Salipiger abyssi: one gene and its partner. The main gene of each other region encodes a partner of the protein of the gene in region 2 in a complex. Links are inferred from orthologs where the notes say so. Each region holds a gene or a part of one and is shown on either strand. Other genes may lie near its edges.

Region 1 (3,132 bases), 1.2 Mb from region 2 along the record:
CGGGGGCGCGCGCCCGAAACGCCCCGCGACCCGACGCAGCTGGTCGGCGGCGGGCGCGTCTTCGGCGTCGTATATGCCGACGATCTCACCCCGGCTGAACCGCAGCGCATAGTTCAGAGCGCGGGGCTTTGTGGTGACCGGGCCGTCGGGCACCTCGATCACCCGCATCCAGGGCGGCAGCCGCACCCCGGCCAGCGCCTCGCGCGTCCGGTCGTCGCTGGCTTCGAGGATCAGCAATACGTCGAGCCGGGCGCGCGGATAGTCGAGACGCTTCAGCCGCTGGAGCAGGTCGCGTGCGATATTCTCTTCGCGAAAGAGCGGCACCAGAAGCGATATCGCCGGCAGGGCCTTTGGCGGCGACGGATCCCGATCCGGCAGCGTGCGGCTGGCGGCGAGCGCGGCAACTTTCATGACCTGCGCAAGGCAAAGGGTCAGAACAGCGGCGGCGATGCCCAGCGAAAAGAACAGGCCGGGGTTCAGAATGATCAGGGCGAGGCATGTCGTGGCAAACCCGCCAGCGAAAAGCGCCCGGAGCGGGCTCATCCGGTTCAGGTCACGGCAGCTTTCGTCTGCGGGCACCTGCATTTCGGCACGCCGCGCCATCTCGTCGCCGTGGCGGCTGGCGATCTCGGCATGAATATCGGCTTCGAGAGCGAGCGCCATCGCCACCTTCTTGCTCCCGTCGGCGAGCAGCGCGGTGGCAGCGGCGAATGCTTCGGGGCGGGCGGTGGCCAGAACCAGGGTGTCGCCAAGACGCATCCAGGGCAGCACCGCGTGGCGCAGGCAGGTTTCCGGGGCCAGCAGGCCGGCCAGTTCGGGATCTGGGGGATGGGCGTGACGGTCGAGGCGGATGGCGCCGTATTTCAGCGCCTGCGCCTCCAACACCGCCTCGGGGCTCGCGATCTCTTCGGCGACCATCACATGGGCGAGCTCGGCGCCGCAGCGATGGCTTTCCGCGAGCGCATCAATCGCGTCGGACGGGGGCAGCTTCCCGGTCTGAACGAGGACCGCGCCCAGCGGCCGCCCGCGCGGCGATGCCGATTGCGCGAGACGAGAGGTCTCAAAGACCGAGCTCTGCCTGTTCATCTCCGTCTCCTGTCCCCTTTATGAGAGCAGGTCAGCAGAAGACGGTAAACAGAGGGTTAATAATCAGGGGCTTGCAGAGAATTCTACGAGCGTCACATCGATTGCACGAAGCGTTCGAACAAGTAAAAGCTGTCTTGAGGTCCAGGGCTCGCCTCAGGGTGGTGTTGGACGGAGAACACCGGGCGGTCGGCCATGCGGATTCCGCAGTTCGAGCCATCGAAGAGCGAGACATGCGTCTCCATCACGCCTGCGGGCAGCGATTGGCCGTCGACAGCGAAGCCGTGGTTCATCGAGGTGATCTCGACCTTGCCGGTCTCGATCTCCTTGACCGGGTGGTTGGCGCCGTGATGACCGTGGTTCATCTTGACGGTCTTGCCGCCGAGCGCCAGCGCTAGCATCTGGTGGCCGAGGCAGATGCCGAAGATCGGCAGATCGGTGTCGTCGAGCAGACCCTTGATCATCGGCACGGCATATTCGCCGGTCGCCGCCGGATCGCCCGGGCCGTTCGACAGGAACACGCCGTCGGGACCATGTGCCAGCACCTCGTCCTTTGTGGCGGTGGCCGGCAGCACGGTCACCTCGCAGCCCGCCGAGGCGAGGCAGCGCAGGATATTGCGCTTGGCGCCGTAATCCACGGCGACGACCTTTTTCCTGGGCGTGGTCTGGCGCGCATAGCCCTCGGGCCAGGCCCAGCGCATCTCGTCCCAGCGATAGCTCTGCGCGCAGGTCACGTCCTTGGCAAGGTCGAGCCCGGTGAGACCGGGGAAGGCGCGCGCGGCGGCAACCAGCTTCTCGACATCGAAATTGCCCTCGGGATCGTGCGCCAGCGCCACATGCGGCGCGCCCGACTGGCGGATCGCCCGGGTCAGCCGCCGCGTGTCGATGCCGCCGATGGCGATGCGTCCGCGCGGCGCCAGCCAGTCCGAAAGCTCCTGCACCGCGCGCCAGTTTGACGCCGCCGTCGGCATCCATTTCACCACCATGCCCGCGGCCACCGGATCGGCGGTCTCGTCATCCTCGGGATTCACGCCCACATTGCCGATATGGGGGAAGGTGAAGGTCACGATCTGGCCCGCATAGGAGGGGTCGGTCATGATCTCCTGATAGCCCGACATCGCGGTGTTGAAGCAGAGCTCCGCCTCGGTCTGGCCGGTGGCGCCGAAGCCCTGGCCATAGAACAGCGTGCCGTCGGCGAGGGCGAGGCAGGCGGTGGGCTTGGGATTCTGCGGCATGGGGCGACTCCTGATGGCAGCGGGCGGACGGCAAATTGCGCCATAGGTAAAACCTGCACGGGGCGGGGTCAAGACTCCGTGGAAAATGTAAAATCCATGAAAATCAATATGATATGACGGAGGGGAGCGGAGTTGCACCGCCGCGGGGCTTTCGGTAGTTTGGATGCTCGGAATGGCTTTGGGGATACCGTTTCAATGGAATTGCGAGAACGCATCTCGGCTGCGACCAAGCAGGCGATGAAGGACAAGGCGGCGGCCCGCCTGTCGACACTGCGGCTGATCAACGCCGCCTTCAAGGATCGCGACATCGCGGCCCGGGCCGATGGCAGCGACGGGGTCGCCGAGAGCGAGCTGCTGGCGATCCTCGGCAAGATGGTCAAGCAGCGCCGCGAGAGCGCGCGGACCTATGAAGAGGGCGGGCGGCTGGATCTGGCGGAGCGCGAGCTGGCCGAGGTCGAGGTGATTGAGGAGTTCCTGCCCAAGCCGCTGAGCCAGAAAGAGATTTCCGCCGCGCTCGACACCGCTGTTGCGGAGGTGGGTGCAAGCTCGATCCGCGATATGGGGCGGGTGATGGGCGTGCTGAAGACGCGCTATCAGGGCCGCATGGATTTCGGCGCCGTCGGGCCCATGGTCAAGGATCGGCTCGCGACCGGCGGCTGAGCGGGCAAGTTCCTTCGAAGGATCTTGCAAATCTCTTCGAAGAGATTTGGCGCGCGTTTCAGGGGGCGGGGAATTCTCCGGCCGCCTGCGCCCAGTCCAGCGGATCCACCGGGTAGCGCCGCACGAAGCGGGTCTTGAACCCAACGCGCCCGCG
Region 2 (4,124 bases):
TGCGAGGCCACATTCGAGGAGACGCGGCAGGGTGTGTTCCACCTCCAGCTGGCGCACAAGCAATACGCGGTGCCGACGACGCGGGACTATCTCTATCAGGATCGCCACGGTCACATGCTGCACGCGGCGCAATAGTCCGCGGCTCTCTCCGTCTCTGGATCACCAGAGCGCAGCCAAGAATTTTCGTACGAAAATTCTTGGCTGCGCTGTTGCCGTCTGCTGCACCGATTGGGGTTGCACGGGCATCGCGCTTGTCTATAACGCACGACAATTTGCGGGCAGCGGCGACTCCCCCCGCCCGTTGCCCCATGCCTGACGAACGCGCCAGAACAGAGGTCGAAAAATGCCCAAGAGAACCGATATCAAATCCATCATGATCATCGGCGCAGGGCCCATCATCATCGGTCAGGCCTGCGAGTTCGACTATTCCGGTGCCCAGGCCTGCAAGGCGCTGCGCGAAGAGGGCTACCGGGTGATCCTGGTGAACTCGAACCCCGCCACGATCATGACCGACCCGGAACTGGCCGACGCCACCTATATCGAGCCGATCACCCCCGAGGTGGTCGCCAAGATCATCGAGAAAGAGCGCCCCGACGCGCTGCTGCCCACCATGGGCGGGCAGACCGGTCTCAACACCTCGTTGAAGCTCGAAGAGATGGGCGTTCTGGAGAAATTCGGCGTCGAGATGATCGGTGCCAAGCGCGGAGCCATTGAAATGGCCGAGGATCGCGCGCTGTTCCGCGAGGCAATGGACCGGATCGGGCTGGAAAACCCCGCCGCCACCATCGTCACCGCCCCGCAGAAAGCCGATGGCAAGGCGGATCTGGACGCAGGCGTGAAAATCGCGCTGGACGCGCTCGAAGAGATCGGCCTGCCCGCCATTATCCGCCCCGCCTATACGCTCGGCGGCACCGGCGGCGGCGTGGCCTATAACCGGGAGGACTACATCCATTATTGCCGCTCGGGCATGGATGCCTCGCCGGTGAACCAGATCCTCGTGGACGAGTCGCTGCTCGGCTGGAAAGAGTATGAAATGGAGGTCGTCCGCGACAAGGCGGACAATGCGATCATCGTCTGTTCCATCGAAAACGTCGATCCGATGGGCGTGCATACCGGCGACTCGATCACCGTGGCCCCGGCGCTGACGCTGACCGACAAGGAATACCAGATCATGCGCAACGGCTCGATCGCCGTGCTGCGCGAGATCGGCGTGGAGACCGGCGGTTCCAACGTGCAATGGGCGGTGAACCCGGAAAACGGCCGCATGGTGGTGATCGAGATGAACCCGCGCGTGTCGCGGAGCTCGGCGCTGGCCTCCAAGGCCACCGGCTTCCCCATCGCCAAGATCGCCGCCAAGCTGGCGGTGGGCTACACGCTCGACGAGCTCGACAACGACATCACCAAGGTGACCCCGGCCAGCTTCGAGCCGACCATCGACTATGTGGTCACCAAGATCCCGAAATTCGCCTTCGAGAAATTCCCCGGCTCCGAGCCCTATCTCACCACCGCGATGAAATCGGTGGGCGAGGCCATGGCCATCGGCCGCACCATCCACGAGTCGCTGCAAAAGGCGCTGGCCTCGATGGAATCCGGCCTGACCGGCTTCGACGAGGTGGAGATCGACGGCGCGCCCGAGAAATCCGCCGTCATCAAGGCGATCTCCCAGCAGACCCCCGACCGCATGCGCACCATTGCCCAGGCGATGCGCCACGGCCTGAGCGATGACGAGATCCACGGCGTCACCATGTTCGACCCCTGGTTCCTCGCCCGGATCCGCGAGATCGTCGAGGCCGAGGAAGAGGTCCGCGCAAACGGCCTGCCGCAGGACGAAGAGGGCATGCGCGCGCTCAAGATGCTGGGCTTCACCGACGCGCGGCTGGCGAAACTCACCGGCTTCTCGGAAAAGGACGTGCGCAAGCGCCGCGTCGGCCTCGGCGTCACCGCTGTCTTCAAGCGCATCGACACCTGCGCCGCCGAATTCGAGGCGCAGACCCCCTACATGTACTCCACCTATGAAGAGCCGATGATGGGCGAGGTGGAATGCGAGGCGCGGCCCTCGGACAAGAAAAAGGTCGTCATCCTCGGCGGCGGTCCGAACCGGATCGGTCAGGGCATCGAGTTCGACTATTGCTGCTGCCACGCCTGTTTCGCCCTCACCGGCGCGGGCTACGAGACCATCATGGTCAACTGCAACCCCGAGACCGTCTCGACCGATTACGACACCAGCGACCGGCTCTATTTCGAGCCGCTGACCTTCGAGCATGTCATGGAGATCCTGCGGGTCGAGCAGTCGAACGGCACGCTGCACGGCGTGATCGTGCAGTTCGGCGGCCAGACGCCGCTGAAGCTCGCCAATGCGCTGGAGGCCGAGGGCATCCCGATCCTCGGCACCACACCCGACGCCATCGACCTTGCCGAAGACCGCGAGCGGTTCCAGGCGCTGATCAACCAGCTCGGCCTCAAGCAGCCCAAGAACGGCATCGCCTCCACCGACGCGCAGGCGCTGGCCATCGCCGAGGAGATCGGCTTCCCGCTGGTCATCCGCCCCTCGTATGTGCTGGGTGGCCGAGCGATGGAGATCGTGCGCGACATGGCGCATCTGGAACGCTACATCAAAGAGGCCGTCGTGGTCTCGGGCGACAGCCCGGTGCTGCTCGACAGCTACCTCTCCGGCGCGGTGGAACTGGACGTGGACGCGCTCTGCGACGGCGAGGCCGTGCATGTGGCGGGCATCATGCAGCATATCGAAGAGGCCGGCGTGCATTCGGGCGACTCGGCCTGCTCTCTGCCGCCCTATTCGCTGTCTTCCGACGTGATCGGCGAGATCAAGACCCAAACCGAGGCGCTGGCCAAGGCGCTACATGTTGTGGGCCTGATGAATGTGCAATTCGCCATCAAGGACGGCGAGATCTATCTCATCGAGGTCAACCCCCGTGCCTCGCGCACCGTGCCCTTCGTGGCCAAGGCGACGGATTCGGCCATCGCCTCCATCGCCGCGCGGATCATGGCGGGCGAAAAGCTCTCGGCCTTCCCGCTGCGCGAGGATTACCCGGCGGATGCGGATTACGACACCGATCTGCCCATCGCCGACCCGATGACGCTCGCCGACCCGAACATGCCTTGGTATTCGGTGAAAGAGGCGGTGCTGCCCTTTGCCCGCTTCCCCGGCGTCGACACGATCCTGGGGCCGGAGATGCGCTCCACCGGCGAGGTCATGGGCTGGGACCGCTCCTTCCCGCGCGCGTTTTTGAAAGCGCAGCTGGGCGCCGGCACGCATCTGCCGACCGAGGGCGCGGTGTTCTTCTCGATCAAGGACGACGACAAGACCCCCGAGATGACCGAGGCGGCACGGGTGCTGTCCGATCTGGGCTTCAAACTGGTGGCGACGCGCGGCACGGCGGCCTTCTTCGAGGGCGCGGGGCTGAGCTGCGAGGTGGTCAAGAAGGTCTATGAGGGACGCCCGAACGTGGTGGATCTGATGAAGGACGGCGGCATCCAGCTTGTGCTGAACACCACCGAGGGCGTAGCGGCCGTGGAAGATTCCCGCGAGATCCGCTCGGTCGCTCTCTATGACAAGATCCCCTATTACACGACCGCCGCGGGCGCCCATGCGGCGGCGCTGGCCATGAAGGCGCGTGAGGAGGGGGAGCTGGTGGTGAAGTCGTTGCAGGGATGACTAGAACAGGAGATCGTCTTCATCAGAAGACTGACTTTCCTGCTTCTGCGGTCGCCGCGAGTTATTCCTTGAACTCTTGAATTCATCTCCATCCAAATTTCGGGGAGGGGTGGATGTCCAAAAGATCTTCGACAGCGCGCGAAAGGCCACGCTCGCGGCGATGAGCCCACCGAACTGACCAAACGTATTTCCTGTAAGCGGCAAGACCGATCCTGTATAGGGAATGAACTGCTCTATGACGGAGAGCAGTGCAGAGACTGCGGCGGCAAAGACAATCGCAACGGGCATTGGGCAGCTCCTAGAATCGAGGCGATAGTGAGGTGAGCGTGCCTCAAGTGTGTCACACTGGTGTGATAATTCTACAAAAAATAACAGTTTCTCTCACTCTTTGCGTCCTTCGCTCTGGGCGAAGTGTGTTTCTTGTGTCACGGGCATCATGGGCTTATAC

Evidence for each region. Proteins that work in one complex are often made in the same cells at the same time.
Region 1: the proteins of carB (region 2) and carA are in contact, whole or in part, in a solved structure (PDB 1KEE), measured with the Escherichia coli proteins. The link is inferred for Salipiger abyssi from one-to-one orthologs.

Annotation. Positions count from the first base shown.
Region 1 is NZ_CP015093.1:605,109-608,240, reverse strand. The notes cover bases 249-3,132. They hold carA (glutamine-hydrolyzing carbamoyl-phosphate synthase small subunit), read right to left. Parts: upstream 2,319-3,132; coding sequence 1,179-2,318; downstream 249-1,178. Other genes in these bases: Ga0080574_RS06495 (hypothetical protein), read right to left, coding at 3,037-3,132; Ga0080574_RS06500 (GatB/YqeY domain-containing protein), read left to right, coding at 2,514-2,978; Ga0080574_RS06510 (glycosyltransferase family 2 protein), read right to left, coding at 249-1,086. Outside these bases: more of Ga0080574_RS06510, read right to left, coding at 1-248. UniProt on the Escherichia coli protein: Small subunit of the glutamine-dependent carbamoyl phosphate synthetase (CPSase).
Region 2 is NZ_CP015093.1:1,775,475-1,779,598, forward strand. The notes cover bases 1-3,876. They hold carB (carbamoyl-phosphate synthase large subunit), read left to right. Parts: upstream 1-343; coding sequence 344-3,676; downstream 3,677-3,876. Other genes in these bases: Ga0080574_RS12145 (SAM-dependent methyltransferase), read left to right, coding at 1-135; Ga0080574_RS12155 (hypothetical protein), read right to left, coding at 3,677-3,876. Outside these bases: more of Ga0080574_RS12155, read right to left, coding at 3,877-3,964. UniProt on the Escherichia coli protein: Large subunit of the glutamine-dependent carbamoyl phosphate synthetase (CPSase).